Regions from separate parts of the Streptomyces sp. NPDC059564 genome, predicted to be linked through region 3. Evidence: riboswitches for the same ligand, from Rfam matches in the RefSeq annotation. Region 3 holds a riboswitch; each other region holds the start of a gene.
What was found. Region 3 has a riboswitch for cobalamin ahead of ACFV0Q_RS14370 (CoA-acylating methylmalonate-semialdehyde dehydrogenase). Riboswitches for the same ligand answer to the same signal wherever they lie in the genome.

Region 1 (5,774 bases), on a different contig from region 3:
GGCTTGGGGTCCTGGCTCTCGTCCACCCAGCGGGCCAGCTCCGCGCTGCCGTCGGGCAGCACCTCGTACTCCTTCTTCTGCCCCCGCACGGGCCCCTCGCTGGGCAGCGCCCGGATCAGCCCGGCCTCCTCCAGCCGCCCGAGCTCCCGGTAGATCTGCTGGTGCGTCGCCGACCAGAAGTACCCGATCGACTTGTCGAACCGCCGGGTCAGCTCCAGCCCCGACGAGGGCTTCTCCAGCAGGGCGGTGAGGATGGCGTGCGGCAGCGACATGCGGCCCATCCTAGGTTTGCCGGCTCCCGGCCGGGCCCCGGCCGGTCCGGGGCCCGGCCGCCGCCTAGCGCCAGGCGGCCAGCGCCTCCGGCACCCGGGGGCCCGGGGCGTCCGCGTCCAGCAGCCCGTGGGCGCGCAGCAGGGCCGTCACCGCCGGGGACCAGGCCTGGCGCAGGCCCGCCGAGGCCAGCAGCTCCGGGTCCGACAGGAGCACCGCCGCCGGACCGGTCCGGATGCCCGACGGGGTCAGCACCGCCGCGTCGTCGGCCCAGCGCACCGCGAGGTCCACGTCGTGCGTGGCCATCACCACCGTGGTGCCGGCCGCGCGCAGACCCGCCAGCACGTCCAGGAGGCGTTCCTGCCCGTCCGGGTCGAGCCCGGCCGTCGGCTCGTCCAGGATCAGCACGCGCGGGGCCATCGCCACCGCGCCCGCGATGGCCGCGCGCTTGCGCTGTCCGTACGACAGGAGGTGCGTGGGCCGGTCCCGCAGCGCGGTGATGTCCAGGGCGGCGAGGGCGGAGCCGACCCGCTCGCGGACCTCGGGCGCGGGCAGCCCGAGGTTCATCGGCCCGAAGGACACGTCCTGTTCGACGGAGGCCGCGAAGAGCTGGTCGTCGGGGTCCTGGACCACCAGCTGTACGGAGGTGCGCAGCCGGGTCAGGCCCGCCCGGTCGTGGGCGACCTCCGCGCCGTCCAGGCGCAGCGTGCCCGCGGCGGGGCGCAGGCCGCCGCTCAGCAGCCGCATCAGCGTGGTCTTGCCGCTGCCGTTGCGGCCCAGCAGGACCAGCGCCCGCCCCTGCTCGATCCCGAAGTCCACGCCCGACAGCACGGCCGGGCCGTCCTCGTAGGCATAGCCCGCGCCGGCCAGCTCCACCACCACGCTCACAGGTACAGCTCCTTCAGTACGAGGGTCCCCGCGACCACGGCGGTCAGCAGGGCGGCGGAGGCCGTGAGGAACCGCCAGGACAGCGCCGCGTCCGGTACGAGGACGCGCAGCGCGCCGTCGTAGCCGCGGCCGGCCAGGCCTTCCTGGAGGCGGGCGGCGCGGTCGAAGGCCCGGACGAAGGAGGTCGCGGCGAGCCCGGCCAGCGAACGCCACACCGCCGCCCGGCTCGTCTGCCCGAGCCGGGCGGCCTGGGCCCGGCGGACCTGGGTCATCGAGTCCAGCAGCAGGAAGCCGATCCGGTACATGACGAGGGCGACGTCCACCACCGGGGCGGGCACCCCCGCCCGCACCAGCCGCGGCAGGACGTCCGAGACGGGGGTGGTGAAGGCGAACAGCAGCACGCCGAGCGAGGCCGCCGAGGTGCGCAGCAGGAGTTCGGCCGCGTGCCGGGGGCCGTCCGGGGCGAGGGAGGCGAAGCCGGCCGGGCCGCCGAGCGAGACCAGCAGCGGCAGCGCCCCGGTCACGCAGAAGCCCAGCGGCACCCGGAAGGCCCGCCACAGCTGCCGGCCCGCGACCCCGGCCGGACCCAGCAGCACGGCCAGCGTCGCGGCGCCGACCAGCGGCCCGCCGGGCCAGGGCGGCAGGCACACGGCGGCGACCGTCAGTCCGAGCCCCAGGAGCGCCTTCTCCAGCGGATGCCGCCCCCGCCACCGGCTCGCGTGCGCCGCCACGTCGATCGGCAACACCGCCTACGCCTCCGGCGGGGCGGGGACGGGCGACGCGTCGGGGCTCGCGGCCGCCGCCTGGGCCAGGCCCTGGCGGCGCCCCTTGCGGACGCCGAAGTAGTACGCGAGCAGGCCCGCGCCCAGGGCGGCCTGGAGGGCGAACAGTGCCGACTCGACCTCCCCGGACGGGGGTTCGTACAGCGGCGAGAACCAGGGCTCGTAGTCCGGCTTCAGTTCCGTGATGGCCGACTCGGCCTGCGCGTCCGCGCCCGTGAACGGCTCCTCCTTACCGTCGCCGAGCCCCAGCGCGAGCGGGAGCACGGCCAGCGCCGCCACCACGAGCAGCAGCAGGGTGTTGATCTTCGCGTTCCGGGACATCGCCATCAGAGGGCCGCCTCCTGCTTCGCCTTCGCGCTGCCGGTCAGCTTCGCGACCCCGAGCCGGACCAGGTCCGACTTGCTGGACTGCATCAGCAGCCGCATCACGAGGACGGTCAGCAGGCCCTCGCTCACCGCGAGCGGGATCTGGGTCAGGGCGAAGATGCCCGCGAACTTCTCCAGCGCGCCCGGGAATCCGCTGCCCGGATCCGGGAAGGCCAGCGCCAGCTGGACGGAGGTGACGCAGTAGGTGACGAGGTCGGCGACGAAGGCCCCGCAGAAGACCGTCACCATCAGCGGCGCACCCGACTTCCGCAGCAGCCGGTACACGCCGTAGCCCGCCCAGGGGCCGGCGATGGCCATCGAGAAGACGTTCGCGCCGAGGGTGGTGAGCCCACCGTGCGCGAGCAGCAGCGCCTGGAAGAGCAGGGTGATCGTGCCGAGCACCGCCATGATCGGCGGCCGGAACAGGATGGCCCCGAGCCCGGTTCCGGTCGGGTGCGAGCAACTGCCCGTCACCGACGGGATCTTGAGTGCGGACAGGACGAACGTGAACGCACCCGACGCCCCGAGCAGCAGCGTGCTCTCCGGGTTCGCCTTCACCTCGCGGGTGAGGGCGCGGACGCCGTGGACGACGAACGGGGCGGACGCGGCGCCCCAGGCGACCGCGTGCAAGGGGGGCAGGAACCCCTCGGCTATATGCATGGTTGTGGGAGACCTCTCCAGCACCTCGTGGATGGACGACGCGCCCCGGCCGGTCTCCTGGCTCACGGGTACTGATGCCCTGACTCCGCCTTCCCGGGGCCGTGCGGTCTCCCGCGCGGGCCCAGTGGCTTCCCGCGTACGTACAGGAGTGGAGCCGGACTTCCCGATCACAGTGGCGAGGGCCGCACCGGTTTTCCACCGGTTTCCCGAACGCCAAGGCCAGCTGACCCTAGTCGGCCGCACGGACCGGTCACAACCCGCCCCAATCCCGCCGATCGGGTGGCCGGATTCCGCTTGGCTGTCACCCAACGTGTTCACGCCGCTACCATCTGCACCAACCGCCCCGCCCGAAAAGGGAGTTCCGCATGGCCGTGACCACCGAAGACTGGCTGCCCCGCATCGCCGCGCTGTTCCGCACCTACGATCTCGACGGCGACGGCCAGCTCGGCCGCGAGGACCTCATCGCCTACGCCGGCCGGCTCGGCGAGCAGCTCACCGAACCCGGTGACACCCGCCGCCGCACCGCCCTCTTCGACGCCTACAACGAACTCTGGACCCAGCTCCAGACCGCCGCCGACACCGACCGCGGCGGCCGCGTCAGCGAGCAGGAGTTCGTCGCGGCCGCCGCCCGCGACGCCTTCGACGGAGACCGCACCTTCCGCGCCTCCACCCTGCGTGCCCTCGACGCCCTCGCCGACGCCCTCGACCGGGACGGGGACGGCCGCATCGACCGCGCCGAGTACGAGCGCCTCTTCGGCGCGACGGGCCTCTCCGCGGGCACCGACGCCCTCGCCTTCGACCGGATCGACGCGGACGGCGACGGCGCCGTCAGCCGCGAGGAACTGCGCGCCGCCGCCGTGTACCTCTTCCCGCTGGCCGACCCCGCCTGGCTGACCGGCGCCGGCCACCGCCCCGACCGCACCCGCGGCATCGCCCTGGTCGCCCACGACGCCCGCAAGGCGGACCTGCTCGCCTGGGCCGAGCGCCGGGCCGCCGACCTCAAGCCGTATCGCCTCTACGGCACCGGCACCACCGGCACGCTGATCAACCGCATGATCGGCCTGGACGTCACCCCGCTGCGCAGCGGCCCGCTCGGCGGCGACCAGCAGATCGGCGCGCTCGTCACCCAGGGCGAGATCGACATGCTGGTCTTCTTCTACGACCCGCTCGCCTCCCACCCGCACGGCGACGACGTCCGCGCCCTGATCCGGCTCGTCACGCTGGCCGACGTACGGCTGGCGCTGAACGCCGCGAGCGCGGACGCGATGATCGAGAGCCTGTAGCGGCGGCCGCGGGGACCGGGGGTCGGGGGTGCGGAGTGGCCCGGACGGGCGCGGCCCGCTGGCGGCCCCCGCGTCCCCCGGGAAGGCTGGGCTCCGTGACCGCCGACTCCCTCACCTACCCGGACCTCTCCGCCGTCTACGTCAACTGCACCCTGAAGCGCTCGCCCGAGACCAGCAACACCGAGGGCCTGATCGCCAAGAGCCGCGCCGTCATGGAGGCGGCCGGCGCCCGGACCTCACTGATCCGGGCCGTCGACCACGACATCGCCACCGGCGTCTGGCCCGACATGACCGAGCACGGCTGGGAGAGCGACCAGTGGCCGGTCCTCTACAGCCAGATCATGGACGCCGACATCCTCGTGCTCTGCGGCCCGATCTGGCTCGGCGACAACAGCTCGGTGATGAAGCAGGTCATCGAGCGGCTCTACGCCTGCTCCTCGATCCTGAACGAGCAGGGCCAGTACGCCTACTACGGGCGCGTCGGCGGGGCCCTGATCACCGGCAACGAGGACGGCGTCAAACACTGCGCCATGAACGTCCTCTACAGCCTCCAGCACCTCGGCTACGCGATCCCGCCGCAGGCCGACGCGGGCTGGATCGGCGAGGCCGGGCCCGGCCCCTCGTACCTGGACCCGGGATCCGGCGGCCCCGAGAACGACTTCACCAACCGCAACACGGCCTTCATGTCCTGGAACCTGATGCACCTCGCCGCCCTCCTCAAACGCGCCGGCGGCATCCCCGCCCACGGCAACCAGCGCTCCCTGTGGGACGCCGGCTGCCGCTTCGACTTCCCCAACCCCGAACACCGCTGAGCGGGTACGGGGGCGGGTTCAGCAGGTGTTCGGGTGGGCGACGTCCACCACGTACCGCTCGGGCGAGTGGAGGACGCTGGTGGTGAAGGACGGCCGGGTGTCGAAGGCGGCGCCGAAGGTCACGTACCCCTCGAAGTCGCCCGTCATGGCGATGCCCTTGAGCTTGCTGAGGTTGATCGTCTGGAGCTTGGGGCCCTGGTAGACGTTCTGGCCCGCGTCGTTGTGCGCGGCGGCGGGGTGCAGGCGGATCTCCAGGAAGTACGTCCCGGGCAGCGGCACGGGCTTGCCGGAGCCGTCGTAGACCAGCTCGGAGACGGGTGTGACGGTGACCGGCGGGACGGAGCCCTGCAGGTCGATGACGATCCGGTCGTACGTGCAGTGACCGCCCCAGCGGGCGTTCACGACGAGCGGGGTCTGGGTGCGGACGGACGGCGTGGTGGGTGCTGCGGACGCGGCGGCCGAAGCCGGTGCCGAGAGCGCGAGCCCGGCGGTGAGCAGGGCACCCGTGGCCAGGGCCACGGTCCGGCGGCGGCGCAGGCGGTGCGGGTGACGCATGGCGTCCCCCCGATTCTCGTGAGACGGGGACTGGCTGTCACCGTGGGAGACACCGCCCGGGCCCCGGCGGTTCCCTCAGTGCGCCAGCAGCGCGCTCAGCTCCGCGTCCAGGTCGTAGTGGCGCCGTTCCTGCCCGCGCGGGACCAGCTCGGTCATCCG
Region 2 (12,530 bases), on a different contig from region 3:
CCGCTTCACGCGGCGTCGGGGTGCAGCTGGCGGCCCAGGGACTCGGCGGCGTCGGCGACCCGCACGCCGAGGACGGCGGATGACAGCGGCAGTACGACGAACCGCTGGTTCCTGATCGCGGGAACCTGCGCCAGCGCCGGGTCGTTCAACAGGCGCCGCTTCTTGGACTCGACGGTGGTGCCGCCGTAGTCGTAGATGAGGACGACCTCGGGCTTGCGCTCGATGACCTTCTCCCACGACACGTCGCCGAAGGTGTCCTTGAGGTCGGCGAAGACGTTCGTCCCCCCGGCGCGGGAGACGATCTCGTTGCCTATGCCGTCGCCTCCCGAGGTGAAGGCGGAGTCCTCGCCCGAGTCGTAGACGAAGACGGAGGGCCTGGGCTTGTCCTTCACCCGTGCGGTGACGGCGTCGACGCGGCGCTGCTCGTCCTCGATGAGGGCGGCGCCGCGTTCGGGCACGCCGAAGGTCCGGGCGACTTCGGTGATCTCGGTCTTCAGCTGGGCGAGGCCGACGGGGCCCTGGGTGCAGTACTCCACGCTCAGGCGGGAGTTGATGCCGGACTTCGCCAGTCCTTCGCGGTCGCGGCCCTGCGCCTTGTCGAAGGCGCTGGCGTAGCCGCCGTACACGAAGTCGGGGTCGGCGCCGAGGAGGACCTCCTTGGAGGGGTACTCCTCGGCCAGCACCTTGATCTTGTCGTAGGCGGGCCGGTAGGCGGGCAGCACGGAGTCGTCGAGGTAGGCCGTGCCCGCGATCCGGTCCTGGAGTCCGAGGGCGAGCATGATCTCGGTGGCGTGCTGGTTCATGGTGACGGCCCGCTGCGGCGGCGCCTGGTAGGTGCTGCTGACACCGCAGTTGGTGAGGGTGTACGGGAACCCGGGCGCGGCTTTCGCTTCGGAGGCGGCGGGCCGGCCGGGTCCGCCGCAGGCGGCGAGCGGGATCAGGAACGCGAGGGCGGCGAAGGAGCGCAGGGCTGCGCGGGAACGCGACATGGGGAGGCCTCTCCGGGGGATCCTCGTCCCCGGTCGAAGTGAAGAGGCGGCGCGTCAGTGTCTGACTTCCGGGATCCCGCGGGCGGGATCACCGGTCACAGTGGCGGGACCGCACCGGATTCGCACCGGTTTCCTGTCCTGCGCCGCCCGGGACAACCCGGCCAAGTGTGCCAGATGCGGCCTTTTGCCCGGAACTCCAGCCCCCCGGCCGGATCCGGACGCACCGGAGGCCCGTGTCGGCGGCGGTTTGCGCGCGGGCACGGGCCTCTGGCTGTTTTCCGATGGCAGGGGCGGCAGGAGTCGAACCTGCGACCTACGGTTTTGGAGACCGTTGCTCTGGCCAGCTGAGCTACACCCCTTCGGTGGGACCAACCATGGCACGGCGCGCCGCGAAGATCCACCGAATTCCGGGGTCAAGTGGTGTGGATTTCGGCCCGGGTGTGGGCGCCGCAGGCCCGGAGCCAGCCGATCAGTTGGGTGTTCTCGCTGGTCAACGCCATGTCCAGGGGTGTCTGGGCGGCGTGGCCGATCCAGTCGATGTCCGCGCCTTGAGACAACAGGTACTGGGCCGTGGACAGTTGGCCGCCGTGGCAGGCGTTCCAGAACGCCCAGTCCACCTCCTCCGGTTCGGCCGGCTCCGCGTCGAGGAGGGCCGTGACGCGGTCGAGCAGGCCGAGGGTGGCGGCGTCGTGGAGATCGGGGCGGGCACCGTGCCCCAGGAGGCGGCGGGCGGCGCGCCACTGGCCGAAGGCGCGGGCGTCGGCGAGCGGGGTGCCGGCGCCGATCAGCCCGCCGGTGGCCTCGATGTCGGCGCCCGCCGCGACGAGGGCGTCGAGGGCCGTCACGTCGTCGTTGCTGGCGGCCCAGTGCAGCGGGGTCTCCTCGTGCGCGCCGACGAAGCGGGCCGCCGGGTCGGCTCCGGCCGCCACCAGGAGGGCGATCACCTCGGCGGTGTGCGGGCAGTGCCCCGGCCAGTCGGTGGCGAGGTGCAGCAGGCTGCGCTCCCCCGCCGCCGCGCCGCGCTTGACGACGCGGGCGCCGGCGAGCCCGGGATGGTCTTCCAGGAGCCGGCGCAATGCCGCGAGGTCGCCGCCCCGGATCGCCGCGGTGACGGCCGCGGCCAGGGGGTCGTCCGATTCCAGTCGCAGCACGGCCCGTCCTCTCCTGCGGGTACGCCGCGCCTCCCGGCCGGCGTCGGGGACTGAGCGTAGCCGCCGGGTCGGCGGGTGACCGGTGCCGACGGGCTCGGCGGGTCAGTCCTCGGGGATGACCCGGCCGTCCTCGTCGAGCGCGAGGTGGATGCGGGCGGGGTCCTGGCTGTTGATGTCGGACGGGCGCGGGCCTTCCGGTCCGTCGGGGCCCCAGCGCAGCAGGCGGCGGGTGCGGGCGATCCGGTACGTGGCGCCCTGGAATCCGAGCCGGTTCACGCGTCCGGCGCGCAGCACGTCGGCGGCTTCGGCGTAGGCGGCCAGCTTCCCCGCCGGTCCCCCGCCGGCCGCCGGGGTGCGGGCGTCGGTGTGCGGGTCGGCGTCGTCGGGGATGAGGCCGCGCATCCGGGGCCACATCCACGTCAGGGCGAAGTCCAGCGACTTGCGGGCGGCGTGCGCGCTCGCGTGCGGGCCGCTGACCGGGGTCCAGCCGCGGGCGCGGCTCTGCTCCACGACCGTGAACGTCGCGGGCAGCAACAGGACGTCGGGGTGGGTGTCGAGAGCCCGCCGCGCGTCGGCGCGCACGTCCTCGGGGAACCGCTCACCGGTGTAGCGCAGGCCGCGCAGGGCCAGCTGCTCCACGGCCTGCGTCGGGGTGACCGGCGCGGCCGGGTCCAGGACCAGGCCGCCGTCGATCCCCGGCTCCTTGACGGCGCGGTTCCAGTCGGGGGCCGGGGGCTCCGGATCGCTCGGCCGGGGCTCCTCGATCCCGCCCGGGCCCGCGCCGGCGTACTCCTCGGCCCGTACGACGCGGTACCGGGTCCCGGCCAGGTCCAGTTCGTCGACCCGCTCGCTCTCCAGCCGGGCCACAGCGGCCAGCAGGGCGCGCCGCTCCGCCCTGTCCCGGGCCTCGTCCTTGGCCCGGAACCACAGCGCCGAGTTCAGGCTGTCGCGCGCCAGCTGCGGGCAGCCGGCCGTCACCGCGATCACCACCCGCCACCGCTGCCCGTCCCCGGCGTCCTGCGCCGCGACCCCGAACAACGGCCCGCGCACCACCACGTCGCCGGCGAGCACCGTGGAGTCGGCCGCGTCGGCCTCCATGACGGCTTCCACCGGTTCCACCGGCACCCGCACCACCACCGGCCGCGTCCCGCCCGGCCCCACACCCTCACGGTCCATGCCCCCATCCTGCCGACCGCGCCCCACCCCTCCCCGGCGTCCTCCCTTCCCGGCGTGCCCGCCCCGGTTTGGGGGGGCCCACGGCCGCGTCCGGCGGGGGCCCGACCCGCCGCGGAGGCGGGCGGTGGCGGGGCCGGGGCGGTCGGAGGATCGTGGGGGTGAGGGGGCGCTGAGGCAGGGGCGGAGAAGGAGGTCCCGACGATGGGCCGCACGGGTCGCCTGAGCCGCACGGGCCACCTGAGCCGCACGGGCCGTCTGGGTCGCCTCAGCCGTCGCGGGCGCCTGCTGCCGGGCACGCTCCTCGCCGTGCTGCTGCTCGGCGCGGGGCCCGGCGGGTCCGGGGAGACCGTTCCCCTGGACGGGAACCGGCCCGGCGAGCGCCTCGACGTCACCCTCACCCGGGTCGTGGACCCCGCGGGCTCGGCCGGCGGCGACCGGCTGGTCGCCGTAGAGCTGCGGCTGGAGAACACCGGGTCCGTGCCGTACCGGGACGCGCCCGCGGCGGCGGCGCACCTCCTCGACAGCCAGGGGCAGCGGTTCACCGGCCTGACGCAGGAGTCGCGGGCCGGAGCCGGCCTGCCGGACACCGTCAGCCTCGATCCGGGCGCCGAGGTCACCGGTTTCGTCACCTTCCGGGTGCCCCGGGACGCCGGGCTCGCGGCGGTGCAGTTCGCCCTGGACGCCGGGCTCGGTGACGACGTGGGCCAGTGGAGCCTCTCCTGAACCCGGGGAACCCAGGGGCTCAGTAAGGGGAACCAGCCACAAGTTACCTCGCCGTATGTAGTGACTTAGCCGGCGTTCGACAGTAGAACTCGTTCTCACTCCGTCGAGAGTGAGGAAGGTCACATGAGTGACAAAAGCCTGCACAGCAAGGTGTCCAAGGGCGTTTCGCGCCGCGGATTCATCGCTGGAACTGGTTCTATTCTCGGAGCCATGGCCCTCGCGGTCAACACCACTCCCGCCCAGGCGAAAACCACCGTCGGCGCGGCCGCGGCGAACGCGCCGATCGACTCCGGGGCCCATGTCCCGGCCCTGGTGATCGGCACCGGCTACGGCGGCTCGGTCGCCGCGCTGCGGCTCGCCCAGGCCGGCGTCGACGTGCACATGATCGAGATGGGCATGGCCTGGGACACCCCCGGCAGCGACGGCAAGATCTTCGCCAACACGACGAAGCCCGACTACCGTTCGTACTGGCTGCGCACCAGGACCAAGGCGCCGCTCAGCAATTTCCTCGGGTTCCCCATCGACAAGGACGTCCCCAAGTACACGGGCATCCTGGACGCCGAGGAGATGGGCGGGATCATCGTCTACCAGGGCCGCGGGGTCGGCGGCGGCTCGCTCGTCAACGGCGGCATGGCCGTGACGCCCAAGCGGCAGAACTTCGCGGCCATCCTGCCCTCGGTGGACGCGGAGGAGATGTACTCCACCTACTACCCGCGCGCCAACGCCGGTCTCGGGGTGGGACTCGTCGACCCCGACTGGTTCGAGACGGTGGACTGCTACCAGTTCGCCCGCGTCGGCCGCAAGCACGCCCAGCGCTCGGGGTTCCCCTTCGTCTTCGTCCCGGACGTCTACGACTGGGACTACATGAAGCAGGAGGTCGCCGGGACCGTCCCCAAGTCCGCGGTCGACGGCGAGATCCTCTACGGGAACAACGCCGGGAAGAAGTCCCTCCAGAAGACCTACATCGCCGCGGCCAGGGCCACCGGCAAGGTCGGCATCTCCCCCCTGCACCGGGTCACCACCGTCTCCCCCTCGGGCGGTGGCGGCTACACGGTCGCCATGGAACAGCTCGACACCACCGGGGCGGTGGTGGCCACCAAGACCGTCACCGCCGACAAGGTGTTCTTCGCGGCGGGCAGCGTGGGCACCAGCAAGCTCCTGGTCCGGCTGAAGGCCACCGGCGCGCTGGCGAACCTGAACGACGAGATCGGCAAGGGCTGGGGCGACAACGGCAACGTCATGTGCGGCCGCGCGAACCACCTGTGGGACCCCACCGGCAAGGTGCAGGCCTCCATCCCCTGCGGCGGCATCGACAACTGGGACGCGGGCGGCGCCTTCGCCGAAGTGGCCCCGCTGCCCACCGGGATCGAGACGTACGCCTCCTTCTACCTCTCGATCACCAAGAACCCCAACCGTGCCCAGTTCACCTGGAACGCGGCCGCCGGCAAGGTCGACTTGAACTGGCAGACCGCCTGGAAGCAGCCCTCCATCGACATGGCGAAGACCATCTTCGACAAGATCAACTCGAAGGAGGGGACGATCTACCGGACGGACCTGTTCGGCACCAACAAGATCTGGGGCGACCACCTCACGTACCACCCGCTGGGCGGTGCGGTACTGAACAGGGCCACCGACAACTACGGCCGCCTCCGCGGCTACACGGGCCTCTACGTGATCGACGGAGCGCTGATCCCCGGCAACACCAGCGTCAATCCGTTCGTGACCATCACGGCCCTCGCCGAGCGGAACATAGAGAAGATCATCGCCACGGACCTCTGACGGGGAACGGATCCCGGGGCCGGGCGGAGGGTGGACCTCCGTCCGGCCCCGGGCCGTGTCAGCCGCTCGGCAGCACACAGACGCTGTCGAGGCCCAGCACGTGGTTGAGCCGGCCGAAGGCGAGCCAGGAGCCGATGCTCATGCTCAGCTCCACGATCTCCACCTGGCTGTAGTGCGCGGTCATCCGCTCCCAGAACTCCTCGTCCAGGTTGTGGTGGTCCAGGGCGTAGCGCTCGGCGTACTCCGCCGCGAGCCGCGTGCGGTCGTCGAAGGCCCCGGTGGTCCGCCATGCGGTGACGGCGTCGGGGAACTCGTCCTCGACCGTCTCGCCGTCCCGGTCGGTGCGCCAGTCGAGGCAGAAGACGCAGCCGTTGATCTGCGCGATGCGCAGCCGGGCGGCCTCGAACTCGCGCAGGCCGAGGGTGGTGTGGGCGTAGACGGACAGGGAGAAGTTGGCGGCGGCCATGCCGATGCCGGGGACCATGTCGCCCCACACGTACTCGATCGGGTGCTGCCCTTCGGGAATGTCGATTCTCATGGCTGTTTCCTTCCGAGTCTGCCGACTGCGGGACGCAGCGGGATGTCGAGCGCGTCGTAGAGTCCGGGCTCCGCGTCGACCAGCCAGTCGATGGCGCCGACCAGCCGGCCCACGGCGGTGGCGTTGCCGCCCGCGGAGCGGTTGTCGCCCTCGTCGGTGCACTCGACGGTGACCTCGATGCGCGGGCGGCCCTCGATGACGACGCGGTGGGCCCCGGTGCCGTCGGGCGGTGTGGGCCAGTCGGGGGCGCAGGACGGGTGGATGCGGGTGACGTGTTCGATGACGATGCGGGGTTCGCCCTGGACGATGCCCTGCACCTCGAAGCGGATGGCGCCCTGGGTGCCGGCCGCGAACTCGCCCATGGTGCGGGTGGTGACCGTGGTGTCGAGGGCGCGGCGGTCGGAGGTCTCGCGGATCTCGTCGAGTTCCACGCCGAGGGCGCGGGCCATCATCCGGACCTGTCCGCCCCACACCATGGTGGGGACGGAGGGCATGAGCATCATCGGCTCGTAGTCCATGGGCTGGCCCATGCCGACCAGGTAGCGGACGGAGTCCGGCTGGTCGTAGGTGGAGTAGTCGAAGATCTCCTGGCAGCGGATCACGTCCACCGTGGTGCCGAGGCCGCTGAGCAGCAGCGGGAGCACGTCGTTGCCCCAGCCGGGGTCGACGCCGGAGGCGAAGAGCGAGCCGCCGCCCGCCGCGACGGCCGCGAGCACCGGGTCCCGGAACTCCGGCGGGGCGTTGCGGTGGTCGTAGAGGGGGTAGAGGGCGGGGCTGACGACGGCCGCCCCGGCGGATATCGCCCGCGTGATGTCGGCGAGCGCGTCGTCGGGGCGGACGTCGCCGGACGCCGCGTAGACGACGGCGGCGGGGCGGGCGGCGAGCACCGCTTCGCTGTCGTCGGTCGCCGCCACCCCCAACGGGTGGTGGAGTCCGGCGAGTTCGCCCGCGTCACGGCCGACCTTTCCGGGGTTGTGGACGATCACTGCCGCGAGTTCGAGCGCCGGGTGGGCGTCGACGGCGCGGATCGCCGCGCGGCCGACGTTGCCCGTGCCCCAGACCACCGTGGGAATCATGCGCGGAGGGTAGCGAGGGGGCGCAAAGGTGCCCAGGGCCGTGAAGGAGGAATTTCGGACGACCGGGCGGCCGCGCGGAACCCGAGGTGGACACCCCCTTGACCCGGCTGGTCCAGACCAATAGTTTCCGGCTCACGAGCACCACTCCCCGCATCCGCAAAGGAAGCCCATGCGCCGCAGCACGCTCGGCAGGCTCGCCGTCGCCGCCTGTTCCCTCTCCTTGCTGACCGCCTTCGCGCCCGCCGGTCAGAACGGAGCGGCCGGGGACCACGACCGCGGGTTCCGGAAGGTCGGGTACTTCACCCAATGGGGGGTCTACGGGCGTGACTTCCAGGTCCAGGACCTGGAGACGAGCGGCACCGCCGCCCGGCTCACCCACGTCAACTACGCCTTCGGCAACGTCGGCGCCGACGGCAAGTGCTTCACGGGGAACGTGCCCGGCGAGGCCGACGCATGGGCCGACTACGTGCGCCCGCTGGACGCGGCGAACTCCGTGGACGGCGTGGCCGATACCGCCGAGCAGCCCCTGGCGGGCAACTTCAACCAGCTGCGGGAGCTCAAGGCCAGGCACCCCGGTCTCAAGGCGATGATCTCGCTGGGCGGCTGGAGCTGGTCCACGCACTTCTCGGACGCCGCCCTCACCCCCGCCTCCCGCGAGGCCTTCGTCCGCTCCTGCATCGACCTCTACATCAAGGGCAACCTCCCGCAGGACGGCGCCCGGGGCGGCGCGGGCGCGGCGGCCGGGCTCTTCGACGGCATCGACCTGGACTGGGAGTGGCCCGGCTCGGAGGGTGACAGCGACACGAGGTTCCGGCCGGAGGACAAGCGCAACTTCGCCGAGCTGGTCGAGGAGTTCCGCCGCCAGCTCGACGCGTACGGGCGCGAGCGGCGGCGGACGTACGAGCTGTCGGCCTTCGTCCCGACCGCACCGGCCAAGATCGACGCGGGCTTCGACGTCCGCCGGATCATGCGCGGCCTCGACTTCGTGAACCTCCAGGGCTACGACTTCCACGTGTCCGGGGAGAAGACCACCGCCCAGCAGTCCGCGCTCCGCGCCCGCGACGACTTCAGCGTGGAGGGCACCGTGGACGCCTGGCGCCGCCGCGGGGCGCCCGCGCGGAAGCTGGTGGTCGGCATGCCGTTCTACGGGCAGGGCTGGACCGGGGTCAGCGGCGGCGGCGACGGCATGGGGCAGCCCGCGACGGGACCGGCGCCCGCCACCTGGGCGGCCGGCTACGAGGACTACAAGGAGCTCAAGAAGCTGGCCGCCTCCGGGACCTACCAGGTGCACCGCGACCGGCGCGGCGGCCACGCCTGGCTCTTCGACGGCAGCACGCTGTGGACGTACGACGACCCGCAGGTGCTGAACACGAAGGCCCGCTACGTGCGCGAACAGGGCCTGGGCGGGGCGATGTTCTGGTCCCTGGACGCGGACACGGCCGAGGGCGAGCTGACGGCTGCCGTGGACCGGGGCCTGCACGGCCGCTGACCAGCCTCCGGACCGCCTCCCGACCGGCGCCGCCGGGCCGCGGAAAACCGCTCCGGCCGGGCGGCGCCCTCCACGTACGCTCCCGATCATGAGGAACTCGACGGTACGCGCGGTCAATCGGCTCACGGCCCGGTGGGCGGCCGCCGCCGGCTCCGGCGGGGAGGCGGGCACCGTCTTCACCGCGGCCGGGGTCTGGCCACTGCTCGCCCTCCTCGCGGACGGCGCGGCGGGCGCGGCCCGGACGGAGCTGGCCGGAGCGCTCGGGACACCCGCCGGGGAGGCGGCGCCGGCCGCGCGGGAGCTGCTGTCCGCGCTGGGCTCCGTACGGGGGCTGCGGTCGGCGACCGGGCTGTGGGGCCGGGAGGACCTCCCCCTGGAACCGGGCTGGTCGGCGGAGCTCCCGCCGGGTGCGCGGGGCACCCTGACCGGGGACGCGGACCGGGACCGGGCGGCGCTGGACGCCTGGGCCGCCGCACACACGGACGGCCTCATCGACCGGATGCCGGTCGCACTGCCGGAGGGCCCCGACGCGGTCCACCTGGTGCTGGCCTCGGCACTCGCGCTGCGGCTGAAGTGGATCCGGCCGTTCGACGAGGGGTTCGGCGAGGCGCACGAGGGCCCCTGGGCCGACCGGCCCCTCCTGATGCTGCACCGTCACACAGCCCTGCTGGACCGGGTCAAGGTGGCCCGGGGCACGGCCGGAGCGGTGACCCTCCTGGAGGTGGTCGGGGACGACGGGGTGGACGTCCACCTCGTCCTGGGCGAACCGGAGGCCCGGCTCGGGGAGGTGCTCACCACCGGCATCGAGGCCGTCACCCGGGACCGTCCCGCCACCGGCGTGAGCCGCCTCCCGGACGGCAATCCCGGCCCGGGCCTGTTCGTCGACTCGGTGCGCTCCCACTCCCCCGAGCCCCGGCTCTCCATCGAGACGGCGGCCTTCGAGGTGAACGCGGAGCACGATCTGCTGGAGCAGGCCCGGGTGTTCGGCCTGGAGACGGCCACCGGCCGGCGCTCCGGCCACTTCCCCGGGATCAGCCCGGAGCCGCTCGCGGTGGGCTCGGCCCGCCAGACCGCGCTGGCCCGCTTCCACGCGGAGGGCTTCGAAGCCACGGCGGTCACGGCGGTCGGCGCTTTCGCGGGCGGCGTGGCCGCAATGCCCCGCGAGCGCGACCGGACCCGCCGGGCGGAGGTGTACTTCCACCGGCCCTTCGGGTTCCTGGCCGTGCACCGCGCCTCGCGGCTCGTGCTGGCGGCGGGCTGGGTCACGGACCCGGTTGCGTACCCGGACGGACCGTAGCCGCCAGCGCGGCGGTGTCGGCGAAGGCCGGGACGTGCCCGGTGCCGCCGCGTCCGGACACCGAGAGGGAGGCGGCCGCCACCCCGTACGCCGCCGCCCGCGCGAGGGGGTCGCCCAGCGCGAGCCGGGCGGTGGTGGTGCCGGTGAAGCAGTCCCCGGCGCCGGTCGCGTCGACGGGCGCCGGGTTGGGCGGGACGGGGAGGCGGGCCGCACGGGCGCCGTCGTCCAGGAGCAGCCGGCCCGCCCCGCAGGTGACGGCCACCGCGCGGGCCCCGAGCGCCCGGTAGCGGGCCGCCGCCTCCCGCGGGTCGTCGGTGCCGACCAGGGCGAGCGCGTCGGCCGGGCAGGAGGTCTTGAGCAGCCCGGTCAGCGGGGCGATCCGCGCCAGCAGGTCCCGGGCCTCGCTCCGGCCGGTCAGCCGGGGCCGGTGGTTGGGGTCGTACGTGACGTGCCCGCCGGCCGCGTGGACGGTGTGGGCGGCGTCCAGTACGGCGTCCCGGGCGCTGGGCGAGAGCGCGCCGGTGATCCCGCTGGTGATGAGGGCCTTGGTGCCGGTCAGCAGCTCGCGCCAGGCCTCGGTGTGGGCCACCGAGAGGGTGGAGCCGGCGCTGTGGGCGCGCCAGTACACGAACTCCCGGTCGCCCTCGCTGTCGGCGCAGAGCAGGTAGGCGCCGTTCGGGCGGGGTGCGCGGTGGACGTGGGAGACGTCGACGCCCAGGTCGGCGGCGCGGCGCAGCAGCGGAACGCTGAGCTCGTCGTCGCCGACGACCGCGAGGAGGGCGGTGCGGGCCCCGGCCGCCGCGGCGGCGGCCGCGGCGTTGAGGGCGTCGCCGGAGTAGGAGATCCGCGCGCCGGTGCCGTCGGCGGCCGCGCGCAGGGGGGTTTCGGCGTGGATCTCGACCAGGACCTCGCCGAGCACGAGGACGTCGTAGGCGGAGGACGGACCGGAGGGGGCGGTCACGGTCAGCGCCCTTCGACGGCGCGGGACGACGCCGGGCCGCCGCCCCCGCACGCGGCGCAGCACGGTCCGGCCAGCTCCGCGAAGACGGCGGCCAGTTCGGACGGGTCGGCGGGCAGCCCGCTGCCGATGCCGACGGCGCTCGCGCCCGCGGCGAGCCACGCGCGGACCTCGCCGGGCCGGATGCCGCCGGTCGGGATGAGGAGGGCGTCGGGCAGGACGGCCTTGAGGGAGCGGATGAAGCCCGGGCCTCCCACATGGGCCGGGAAGACCTTCGCGGCGCCCCCGGACCGGGCGGCGGCGGCGATCTCGCCGGGGGTGAACCCGCCCTCGACGAACACCGCCGCACGCCGCCGGGCCACCTCGCGGACCTCGGGGGCGGGGTAGGGGGAGATCAGGAAGCCGGCGCCGGCGTCGAGGGCCTCCTCGGCCTGCGCGGCGGTGGTGACGGTGCCCACGCCGATCAGCGCGCGGCGGCCGAGCGCGTCGGCGAGCGGGGCGGTGCGGGCGACGGCCCCGGCCCAGCCGGGGGTGGAGGTGGTGAGCTCGACGGCGCGGCAGCCGGCCGCGAGGAGGTCCGTGGTGGCACGGACGGCCTCGTCCGCTCCGGTGCTGCGCAGGACCGGCAGCAGGCGCTGGGCGGCCATGACCGCGTACGGATGGCAGGACAAGGGACCCTCCGATGTGTTCCACGTAGTGGAACCGGGTATCGTGTGCCGGAACTCAGTGGTCCAGACCTTACCCATCCCGGGAGACGTCATGTCAACGGAGCGAAGGCCGGAAGCCGCGGACGCCCCGGCCCGGGGCGGGCGGACCTCGGCGGCCGGGTCCGCCCTGGAGAAGTCCCTGCGCATCCTGGAAGCGGTCGCGGCGCCCGGCGGGCCGCACCGCCTGACGGACGTGATGACGGCGGCGGCGGTGCCGAAGTCGAGCACCTTCCGGATCCTGGCCGCGCTGATCGAGCAGGGCTTCGTACGGACGGAGGGCGAGAGCCGCTACGGGGCCGGGCCCCGGCTGCGCGGGCTGGCGGCCCTGGCCGGCGCCGAGGAGCCGGCCGGCGTCGACGGGATCCTGGGCGAACTCCGGCGGGAGACGGGCCAGACGGTGCACCTGGCGCTGCACACCGGGGAGACCATCACCTACATCCGCAAGCTGGAGGCCGACCAGCCGTTCCGGACGGCTTCGCGCGTCGGCATGCGGATGCCGCTGCACACGACGGCGATCGGCAAGAGCGTCCTGGCCCTCCTGCCCCCGGACGAGGTCCGCGCGCTGGTCGCCTCGGCCGGCCTGCCGCGCCGCACCCCCAAGACGCTGACCACCCCGGCGGAGCTGGAGGCGGAACTGGAAGCGGTCC
Region 3 (10,096 bases):
ATGTAGCTCCGCGGCCGCATCTCCTTGATGTCCGCGCCGGCGGCGAAGGCCTTCGCGGAGCCGGTCAGCACGATGCAGCCGACGTCCGGATCCCGGTCCAGCTCCTCCGCGGCGGCCACGACCTCGGTCATCACCCGGAGGTTGAGGGCGTTGAGGGCCTCCGGCCGGTTGAGGGTCAGCAGGGCCACCCGGCCCTTGCGTTCCAGCAGGATCGTCTCGTAGGTCATGCGGTCGTTCCGTTCCGGGGTCGCAGGGTCCGGACGATCGCCGAGAAGTCCAGGGCGGAGCCCTCGCCTTCGGCGAACGCGGCGTACATCTCGGCGGCCTTGAGGCCGAGGGGGGCGTCCACCCCGCCGGCCCGCAGGGCGTTGGCGGCCAGCCCGAGGTCCTTGGCCATCAGCGGGGCCGCGAATCCGGGCCGGTAGTCGCGGTTCGCGGGACTGGCCGGAACGGGCCCGGGGACGGGGCAGTTGACGGTCAGCGCCCAGCACTGCCCGGAGGCGGTGGAGGCCACGTCGTACAGGGCCTGGTGGTCCAGGCCGAGGCTTTCGGCGAGGACGAACGCCTCGCTGACGCCGATCATCGACACGGCGAGGATCATGTTGTTGCAGATCTTCGCGGCCTGCCCGGCGCCCGCCGCCCCGCAGTGCACGGCCTTCTTGCCCATGACGGACAGCAGCGGCTCCGCCGCCGCGAACTCGGCCGCGCCGCCGCCCGCCATGAAGGTGAGGCTCGCGGCGCGCGCACCCACCACCCCGCCCGAGACGGGCGCGTCGAGGGACCGGTGGCCGGCCGCCACGGCCGCCTCGTGCGCCGCCCGCGCGTCGGCCACGTCGATGGTGGAACAGTCGACGAACAGGGTTCCGGGCCGCGCGGCCGACAGCAGCCCGTCCTCCCGGTACAGGGACAGGACGTGGCGGCCCGCCGGGAGCATGGTGATCACCACCTCCGCCTCGGCGGCGGCCAGGGCGGCCGACGCGGCCGGTTCCACCCCCGTCGCGCAGGCGCGGGCCAGGAGCTCCGGCACCAGGTCGAACCCGAGGACGCGGTAGCCGGCCTTGACGAGGTTGGCCGCCATCGGGCCGCCCATGTGGCCGAGTCCGATGAACGCCACGGTGCTGCTCACCAGGGCACCTCCTGAGCCGAATCGGTCGTGGCCAGCCGCAGTTCGCGGTCGCCGAGCGGGGCGAAGAACCCTTCCACGTCCGCCGGGCCCACCTCCGCCAGCGAGGACGGGGACCACCGCGGACTGCGGTCCTTGTCGATGACCTGGGCGCGGATGCCCTCCACCAGGTCGGGGTGGGCGAGCGCGGCGCAGGACACGCGGTACTCCTGCTCCAGGACCCGCTCCAGCGGGCCGAGCCGCCGGACCCGGCGCAGCGCCGCCAGGGTGACCTTGAGCGCCGTGGGCGATTTCGCCGTCAGCGCGTCGGCCGCCGCCTTCGCGTCGGGCAGGCCGGTGGCGAGCAGCCGCCGGTGGATCTCCTCGACGGTGTCGGCCGCGTAGCAGGGGTCGATCCAGGCGCGCGCAGCGGCCAGTTCGCCCGGCGGCGGGTCGGCCACGAAGCGGGGGAGGACCTCGGGTACGCAGGACCGGGCCGGTTCCGCCGCCAGTTCCGGCAGTCGCGCCGCCGGGACGAAGTGGTCGGCGAGCCCGCACAGCAGGGCGTCGGCCGCACCGACCGCCGTACCGGTGAGGGCCAGGTGGGTCCCGAGTTCGCCCGGGGCGAGCGCCAGCAGGTAGGTGCCGCCGACGTCGGGGACGAAGCCGATGCCCGTCTCCGGCATGGCGACGCGGGAGCGTTCGGTGACGACCCGTACGGTGCCGTGGGCCGAGATCCCGACTCCGCCGCCCATCACGATGCCGTCCATGAGGGCGACGTACGGCTTGGGGTAGCGGGCGATGCGGGCGTTGAGCCGGTACTCGTCGCGCCAGAAGTCCGCGGAAGCCGTCGTCCCGCCGCTCGCGTCGGCGTGGATGGCGCGGATGTCCCCACCGGCGCACAGACCGCGTTCCCCGGCGCCTTCGATGACGACCGTCTCGACGGCCGGGTCGCGCTCCCAGGCGGCGAGTGCCCCGTCGATGCGGAGCACCATGGGGTGGGTGAGGGCGTTGAGCGCCTTGGGGCGGTTGAGGGTGATGTACGCGGCGCGGCCCTCCGTACGGAGCAGCACCTCGTCGTGGGTCGCGGAGGTCGCGGAGGTCGCGTATGTCTCGTGGGGCTTGTGGGATTCGTGGGATTCGTGGTTCATCGCAGGCTCTCCGTGAGTCCGCGGGCGACGATGACGCGCATGACCTCGTTGGTGCCTTCCAGGATCTGGTGGACCCGCAGGTCCCGGACGATCTTCTCGATGCCGTACTCGCTGAGGTAGCCGTAGCCGCCGTGGAGTTGGAGGGCGCGGTCGGCGACGGCGTAGCCGGTGTCGGTGGCGAACCGCTTGGCCATCGCGCACAGCCTCGGGGCCAGGGGGTCACCCAGGTCGAGGGCTTCGGCGGCCTGCCGGACCAGGGCGCGGGCGGCGGCCAGCTCGGTGGCCATGTCGGCGAGCCGGAACTGCAGCGCCTGGGCGTCCAGGAGCCGGCCGCCGAAGGCCTCCCGGTCGGCGAGGTACGACAGGCTGCGGTCCAGGGCGCTCTGGGCGCCGCCGAGGGAGCAGGCGGCGATGCCGAGGCGGCCGCCGTTGAGGCCGTTCATGGCGATGCGGAAGCCGTCGCCCTCGGCCCCGAGCCTGCGGTCGGCGGGGATCCTTACCCCGTCGAGGACGACCTGACGGGTGGGCTGCGCGTTCCAGCCCATCTTGTGCTCGTTCGGCCCGAAGGACACCCCGGGGTCGTCGCGCTCCACGACGAAGGCCGAGATCCCGCCCGGCCCGGCCTCGCCCGTCCGGGCCATGACCACGTAGACCCCGGCGGCCCCGGCGCCGGAGATGAACTGCTTCACCCCGGTCAGGACGTAGTGGTCGCCGGCCCGCTCGGCGCGCGTGCGCAGGGCGGCGGCGTCCGAGCCCGCCCCGGGCTCGGTCAGGCAGTAGCTGCCCAGGGTGGCGGCCGAGCAGAGCCCGGGCAGCCAGCGCTCGCGCTGCGCCCGGTCCCCGTAGCGGTCGATCATCCAGGCGACCATGTTGTGGATGGAGAGGTAGCCGGCGATGGAGGGGCAGCCGGTCGCGAGGGTCTCGAAGACGAGGACCCCGTCGCCGCGGCCGAGCCCGGAACCGCCGTGCTCCTCGCGGACGTAGACGCCGCCGAGGCCGAGGTCGGCGGCCCTGCGCAGGACCTCGACGGGGAAGTGCTTGTCCCGGTCCCAGCCGACGGCGTACGGGGCCAGGTGCTCCTGCGCGAAATCGAGGGTGACCTCGGCGAGGGCGAGCTGGTCCTCGGTGAGGGTGTTCACGGCGCTCATCCCATCGTGGGGATGGTGAAGCTCGCGCCCTCCTTCGCCCCGGAGGGCCAGCGCGAGGTGACGGTCTTGGTGCGGGTGTAGAAGCGGATGGAGTCCGGGCCGTGCTGGTTCAGGTCGCCGAACCCGGACCGTTTCCAGCCACCGAAGGTGTGGTAGGCCACGGGCACCGGGATCGGCACGTTGACGCCGACCATGCCGACGCCCACCCGGCGGGTGAAGTCGCGCGCGGTGTCCCCGTCACGGGTGAAGATCGCGACGCCGTTGCCGTAGGGGTGCTCGGTGGGCAGGCGCAGCGCCTCCTCGTAGTCGGCGGCCCGTACGACGCTCAGCACCGGGCCGAAGATCTCCTCGCGGTGGATCCGCATGCCCGGGGTGACGCGGTCGAAGAGGGTGGGACCGGCGAAGAAGCCGTTCTCGTGCCCGGGCAGGGTGAACCCGCGGCCGTCGACGACGAGTTCGGCGCCCTCGGTGGCGCCGATGCCGACGTAGCGGTCCACGCGGTCCAGGGCGTCGCGGCTGACCAGCGGCCCGAAGTCGGCCTCGGGGTCGTCGGAGCGGCCGACGCGCAGGGTGGCGATCCGCTCCTTCAACTTGGCGACCAGCGCGTTCGCGGTCTCCTCGCCGACGGGAACGGCGACGGCGATGGCCATGCAGCGCTCGCCCGCCGAGCCGTACCCGGCGCCGACGAGGGCGTCCACGGCCTGGTCGAGGTCGGCGTCCGGCATCACGATCATGTGGTTCTTGGCGCCGCCGAAGCACTGGGCGCGCTTGCCGTGGGCGGCGGCGGTGGCGTAGATGTGCGCGGCGATCGGCGTGGAGCCGACGAAGCCGAGGGCCTGCACCCGCGGGTCCTCCAGCAGGGTGTCGACGGCCTCCTTGCCGCCGTTGACCACGTTGAACACGCCGGGCGGCAGGCCCGCCTCCAGGAAGAGTTCCGCGAGGCGCAGCGGTACGGACGGGTCGCGCTCGGAGGGCTTCAGGATGAAGGAGTTGCCGCAGGCGAGGGCGGGCGCGGCCTGCCACAGGGGGATCATCGCGGGGAAGTTGAAGGGGGTGATCCCGGCGACGACGCCGAGCGGGGAGCGCAGCGAGTGCACGTCGATGCCGGTTCCGGCGTTGTCGGTGAACTCGCCCTTGAGCAGGTGCGGGATGCCCGCGGCGAACTCGACCACCTCCAGGCCGCGTTGCAGGTCGCCGTGGGCGTCGGCCACGGTCTTGCCGTGCTCGGACGACAACAGCCGGGCGAGGGAGTCCCGTTCGCCCTCCACCAGCTGGAGGAAGCGGAGCAGGACCCGGGCCCGCCGCTGGGGGTTCCACTGCCCCCATTCGGCCTGCGCCTCCTCGGCGTTGGCGATGGCGGCCCCGGTGTCGGCGCGCCCGGCGAGCGGAACGCGGGCCTGGACGGCGCCGGTGTTGGGATCGTGCACGTCGGCGAAGAGGCCGGAGGTTCCGGTGGTGTGCTTGCCGCCGATGAAATGGGTGAGTTCACGGACCATGGCTGCCTGCTCTCGTCAGGGGGATCCGGGGATGGCACGGCGGACCGGCGGCGCGACCCGGTGGGGTGCGCCGCTGGGGGAACGCCGTGGGAACTACGAGCGCGCGTCGGTGTGCGCGCGCTCCGCCGGATCACCAGGGTCGTGGGTACGTACCGGTGCCATGCGTGTCTGCTCCATCCTCGTGGACAACACGAAACATTCCGCGGCCGGTATCCTGACTCCCGGATCCCCGCGTGCCGCCCGCCTTCCCGGCTCGTTCGCCAGTGGCGTGTGGATGGCAGCACACTCCCCGGTCACAGTGGCGGGACCGTGCCGGATTCACACCGGCTTCCCTGCACCGCGGACCTTCGTTCACGAACATATAGTTGGACGTCCTAGTAAGTCCACCCCCGACACCCCCTTCCGGCCGCGGTCGAGCATGGCTCGACCGCCGGGTGCGGATCAGCCCCGGTCCGCGACCGGGTACGGGACGAACGTGCTGCTGTTCTCGTCGACGGCCAGGGCGCGGCCGAGCGGCGGTACGGCCCGCTGCGGGCAGTCGAGGCGTTCGCAGAGCCGGCAGCCCATCCCGATGGGCGTGTCCGCACCGGCGTTGCCGAGGTCGAGCCCGTCGGAGTAGACGAGGCGCGAGGCGTGCCGGATCTCGCAGCCCAGCCCGATGGCGAAGGTCTTGCCGGGCTCGCCCCAGCCGCCGCGGTGGCGGGTCACGGCGCGGGCCGTCCACAGGTACCGCTGCCCGTCGGGCATGGCGGCGACCTGGACGTGGATGCGGCCGGGCGCGGCGAAGGCCTCGTACACGTTCCACAGCGGGCAGGTGCCGCCCGCGCGGGAGAAGTGGAAGCCGGTGGCCGACTGCCGCTTCGACATGTTCCCGGCCCGGTCGACGCGCACGAAGGAGAACGGCACCCCGCGCAGGCGGGGCCGCTGGAGGGTGCTCAGCCGGTGGCAGACCGTCTCGTAGCCGAGGCCGAACCGGTCGGTGAGCCGCTCGATGTCGTAGCGGAACTCCTCGGCGGCGGCGTGGAAGTCCGGGTACGGGAGGATCAGCGCGGCCGCGAAGTAGTTGGCGATGCCGATCCGGGCCAGGCCGTGCGCGGCGGAACCGGCCGCGAAGTCCTCGGCGGCCAGCCGGTCCAGCTCGACGCCGTGTTCGAGGAGGGCCAGCTGGGTGGCCATCCGGAACGCCTGCTGGCCGGGGTGCAGCCGCCCGGACAGGTGCAGCACGCGCGAGGCGGCGTCGTAGTGGTGCAGCCGGTCGGAACCGGCCGCGATCCGCACCCCGTGCCGGTCGGCGAGCCGCGCGGTCAGCGCGCGCACCACCTCCCCGGGGCGGATGCCGATCTCGCGGGCGAGGTGCTCGGCGGCGAGATCGGTGTCGTGGAGGTAGTTCTGCCTCCGGTAGAAGAACTCCCGGATCTCCTCGTGCGGGGAGCGCGGCGCCTCCGCCGCTCCGCCGCCCCGGCCGTCCGCCGCTTCCGCGAGCCGCTCCGCCAGGAGCTGGCCGCGCCGGCCCAGGTCCAGCAGGACGGCGGCGACGGCCGGCATCCGCGTGGCCAGTTCCGACAGGTCGGACGGGGAGACACGGGCCTCGGCGACCTCGGCGGCGAGGGCCTCGCGCAGGTCGGCGACGAGGCGGCTGGTGTCGCGCTCGGAGAAGAAGCCGGGATCGACCCCGAACGCCTCGGTGAGCCGCAGCAGTACGGGCACGGTCAGCGGGCGGGAGTCGTGCTCCATCTGGTTGAGGTAGCTGGGCGAGATCGCGAGCACCCTGGCCAGATCGGCCTGGGTCATCCGCCGCTCCTCGCGCAGCCGCCGCAGGCGGGCTCCCGCGTACGTCTTGCTCACCGCACTCCCCTCCCGGTCTCCCCTTCGCCGTGCCCGTCACAGTACGCGGACCCGTACCCGAACGGGGCTTCGCAACCTTGGCAAAACCGCCGCCGAAGATTCGCAAAGCTTGGCAGACGTACCTCCTTGATGGCACCCGGTGCCACTGCCAGAGTCGGTCCTGCGGCCGGCCGGACCCGGCAGCCGAGGTGGACTCCCGGGCCTGATTCACGCCCTGATGTCGGTGATCCCGGCAGCCCCACCCGGCGCCCGGCAGCATTGCTCAGCTTCGGCCCGCAGGCGGGTCCGGCGGCCGCACCCGCACGAACAGGCACCAAGTGCCAGCCAGTCGGGCATGCGCCCGGCTCCTTGGCAAGACAAGCGACGGATGGAAACGGTGACGGTCATGGCAGAGGCGAACACGACGGCGGCGGCCGAGCGGCTGGCACAGCGGTGGGCCACCGACCCGCGGTGGGCCGGGATCGAGCGCACCCACTCCGCGGCGGACGTGGTCCGGCTGTCCGGCAGCATCCGCGAGGAGCACACCCTCGCCCGGCGCGGCGCCGAGCGGCTGTGGCGCCAGCTCCACGAACAGGACTACATCCACGCGCTCGGCGCGCTGACCGGCGGCCAGGCGGTCCAGCAGGTCCGCGCCGGACTCCAGGCGATCTACCTGTCCGGCTGGCAGGTGGCGGCGGACGCCAACCAGGCCGGGCACACCTACCCCGACCAGAGCCTCTACCCGGTCAACTCGGTCCCGCAGGTGGTCCGCCGGATCAACAACGCCCTGCTGCGCGCCGACCAGATCGCCACCGCCGAGGGCGGCTCCGACACGACGGACTGGCTGGCCCCGATCGTCGCCGACGCCGAGGCCGGCTTCGGCGGCCCGCTCAACGCCTTCGAGCTGACCAAGGCGATGATCGCGGCGGGCGCGGCGGGCATCCACTACGAGGACCAGCTGGCCTCGGAGAAGAAGTGCGGCCACCTGGGCGGCAAGGTGCTCGTCCCCACCTCCCAGCACATCCGCACCCTCAACGCGGCCCGCCTGGCGGCCGACATCGCCGACACCCCGACCCTGATCATCGCCCGCACGGACGCGCTGGCCGCGAACCTGCTGACCAGCGACGTCGACGAGCGCGACGCCGAGTTCGTCACCGGGGAACGCACCGCCGAGGGCTTCTACCGGGTCCGCAACGGCATGGCCCCCGTCATCGCCCGCGGCCTCGCCTACGCCCCGTACGCCGACCTCATCTGGGTCGAGACCGGCACCCCGGACCTGGCCCAGGCCCGCGCGTTCGCCGAGGCCGTCCACGCGCGGTACCCGGACCAGATGCTCGCCTACAACTGCTCGCCGTCCTTCAACTGGAAGGCGGCCCTGGACGACGACCAGATCGCCAAGTTCCAGCGCGAACTCGGCGCCATGGGCTACCGCTTCCAGTTCATCACCCTCGCCGGCTTCCACTCCCTCAACCACGGCATGTTCGACCTGGCCCGCGGCTACGCCGAGCACGGCATGACCGCGTACGTCGACCTCCAGGAGCGGGAATTCGCCGCCCAGGCACAGGGGTTCACCGCCGTCAAGCACCAGCGCGAGGTCGGCACCGGGTACTTCGACCTCGTCTCCACCGCGGTCAACCCCGCCTCCTCCACCACGGCGCTCGCCGGTTCCACCGAGGAAGAGCAGTTCCACTGACCCGTGCCGCCGGCCCGCCGGGCCGCCCGACGGAGGGCGCCCGGCGGCCCACGCTGAGGAGAACCGCATGTCCCTGAAGTCCCCGACCGGCCGTGTGCAGGTCCTCGGCGCACCGGGTGAGCGCCACGAGGAGATCCTGACCCCCGAGGCCCTGGAGTTCGTCGGCCGGCTCGACGCCGCGTTCGCCGGCCGCCGCCTGGAGATCCTCAAGGAGCGCCGCCGCCGCTCGTGCCACCTCGCGGGCGGCACCCCGCTCGACTTCCCGCTCGCGACCCGCGCCCTGCGCGAAGACCCCCACTGGCGGGTCGCTCCGCCCGCGCCCGGCCTCACCGACCGCAGGGTGGAGATCACCGGCCCGCCGGAGCGGCGGATGACGGTCAACGCCCTGAACTCCGGGGCCGGCGTCTGGATGGCCGACTTCGAGGACGCCACCGCGCCCACCTGGAACAACGTCGTCGGCGGCCAGCTCAACCTGCTCGATGCCGTCGAACGCCGCATCGACTTCACCGCCCCCGGCGGCAAGGAGTACCGCCTCGGCGAACACCTCGCGACCATCATGGTCCGCCCGCGCGGCTGGCACCTCACCGAGGAGCACCTGGAGGCCGACGGCCGGCCCCTGTCCGCCTCCCTCGTGGACTTCGGCCTCTATTTCTTCCACTGCGCGCAGCGGCAGATCGACGCCGGGTACGGCCCGTACTTCTACCTCCCCAAGCTGGAGAACCGCTACGAGGCCCGCCTCTGGAACGACGTCTTCCTGCTCGCGCAGGAGCTGCTGGACATCCCGCGGGGCACCGTCCGCGCGACCGTCCTGATCGAGACGATCACGGCTGCCTTCGAGATGGAGGAGATCCTCCACGAGCTGCGCGAACACAGTGCCGGGCTGAACGCGGGCCGCTGGGACTACCTCTTCAGCCTCATCAAGACCTTCGGCCACCGCACCGACTTCCGGCTGCCCGACCGCGCCAAGGTCACCATGACCGCCCCGTTCATGCGGGCCTACACCGAACTCCTCGTCCGCACCTGCCACCGGCGCGGCGCCCACGCCATCGGCGGCATGGCCGCCCACGTCCCCGGCAAGGACGCGGAGGCCAACGAGGCGGCCCTCGCCAAGGTCCGCCTCGACAAGGAGCGCGAGGCCGAGGACGGCTACGACGGCTCCTGGGTGGCCCACCCCGGCCTGGTCCCCGTCTGCCGCGAGGTCTTCGACGGGGTGCTGGGGGACAGCCCGCACCAGATCGACCGGGCGCGCGAGGACGTCGAGGTCACGGCCGCCGACCTGCTGTCCGTCCGCCGGATCGGCTCGCCCCCGTCACAGGAGGGAGTCCGCTCCAACATCGCCGTGGCCCTGCGCTACTTCGACGCCTGGCTGCGCGGCAGCGGCGCCGTCGCCCTGTACGGGCTGATGGAGGACGCGGCGACCGCCGAGATCGCCCGCGTCCAGATCTGGCAGTGGCTCCGCCACGGATACGTGGACCGGGACACGGTCACGGCGCTCCTCGACGCCGAATGCGCCGCCCTGGCGGCCGAGGATCCGCGGGCCCTGGCCACCGAAGCCCGGGAGGTCTTCGTGAACACCGCGCTCGCCGCGCAACCGCCCGGCTTCTTCACGCCCGAGGCCTACACCCGTCACCTCGTACGCCGTGCCGAAGCGCGGGTGCACGCGTGAGCGCCCCCGCGAACCG

Region 1: another riboswitch for cobalamin. It lies ahead of ACFV0Q_RS36465 (energy-coupling factor ABC transporter permease); the one in region 3 lies ahead of ACFV0Q_RS14370 (CoA-acylating methylmalonate-semialdehyde dehydrogenase).
Region 2: another riboswitch for cobalamin. It lies ahead of ACFV0Q_RS22060 (ABC transporter substrate-binding protein); the one in region 3 lies ahead of ACFV0Q_RS14370 (CoA-acylating methylmalonate-semialdehyde dehydrogenase).

Annotation. Positions count from the first base shown of each region.
Region 1 covers NZ_JBHWBP010000401.1:148-5,921, forward strand. Annotated here, with positions in the region: partial or broken gene ACFV0Q_RS36445 (PadR family transcriptional regulator) at 1-272, opposite strand, end outside; gene ACFV0Q_RS36450 (ATP-binding cassette domain-containing protein) at 337-1,158, opposite strand; gene cbiQ (cobalt ECF transporter T component CbiQ) at 1,155-1,904, opposite strand; gene ACFV0Q_RS36460 (energy-coupling factor ABC transporter substrate-binding protein) at 1,908-2,261, opposite strand; gene ACFV0Q_RS36465 (energy-coupling factor ABC transporter permease) at 2,267-2,965, opposite strand; cobalamin riboswitch at 2,995-3,198, opposite strand; gene ACFV0Q_RS36470 (methylglyoxal synthase) at 3,331-4,248, shown strand; gene ACFV0Q_RS36475 (flavodoxin family protein) at 4,344-5,060, shown strand; gene ACFV0Q_RS36480 (hypothetical protein) at 5,079-5,615, opposite strand; gene ACFV0Q_RS36485 (SsgA family sporulation/cell division regulator) at 5,691-5,774, opposite strand, start outside.
Region 2 covers NZ_JBHWBP010000131.1:4,042-16,571, reverse strand. Annotated here, with positions in the region: gene ACFV0Q_RS22065 (FecCD family ABC transporter permease) at 1-9, opposite strand, end outside; gene ACFV0Q_RS22060 (ABC transporter substrate-binding protein) at 6-989, opposite strand; cobalamin riboswitch at 1,025-1,164, opposite strand; tRNA gene ACFV0Q_RS22055 (tRNA-Trp) at 1,272-1,348, opposite strand; gene ACFV0Q_RS22050 (ankyrin repeat domain-containing protein) at 1,403-2,140, opposite strand; gene ACFV0Q_RS22045 (DUF5954 family protein) at 2,243-3,316, opposite strand; gene ACFV0Q_RS22040 (DUF4352 domain-containing protein) at 3,518-4,039, shown strand; gene ACFV0Q_RS22035 (GMC oxidoreductase) at 4,163-5,818, shown strand; gene ACFV0Q_RS22030 (carboxymuconolactone decarboxylase family protein) at 5,877-6,356, opposite strand; gene ACFV0Q_RS22025 (dihydrodipicolinate reductase) at 6,353-7,432, opposite strand; gene ACFV0Q_RS22020 (glycoside hydrolase family 18 protein) at 7,602-8,921, shown strand; gene ACFV0Q_RS22015 (serpin family protein) at 9,010-10,218, shown strand; gene ACFV0Q_RS22010 (PfkB family carbohydrate kinase) at 10,184-11,179, opposite strand; gene ACFV0Q_RS22005 (bifunctional 4-hydroxy-2-oxoglutarate aldolase/2-dehydro-3-deoxy-phosphogluconate aldolase) at 11,182-11,847, opposite strand; gene ACFV0Q_RS22000 (IclR family transcriptional regulator) at 11,936-12,530, shown strand, end outside.
Region 3 covers NZ_JBHWBP010000064.1:610-10,705, forward strand. Annotated here, with positions in the region: gene ACFV0Q_RS14350 (enoyl-CoA hydratase) at 1-227, opposite strand, end outside; gene mmsB (3-hydroxyisobutyrate dehydrogenase) at 224-1,126, opposite strand; gene ACFV0Q_RS14360 (enoyl-CoA hydratase/isomerase family protein) at 1,123-2,253, opposite strand; gene ACFV0Q_RS14365 (acyl-CoA dehydrogenase family protein) at 2,250-3,401, opposite strand; gene ACFV0Q_RS14370 (CoA-acylating methylmalonate-semialdehyde dehydrogenase) at 3,398-4,897, opposite strand; cobalamin riboswitch at 5,084-5,261, opposite strand; gene ACFV0Q_RS14375 (short-chain fatty acyl-CoA regulator family protein) at 5,339-6,742, opposite strand; gene aceA (isocitrate lyase) at 7,128-8,414, shown strand; gene aceB (malate synthase A) at 8,482-10,080, shown strand; gene ACFV0Q_RS14390 (3-hydroxybutyryl-CoA dehydrogenase) at 10,077-10,096, shown strand, end outside.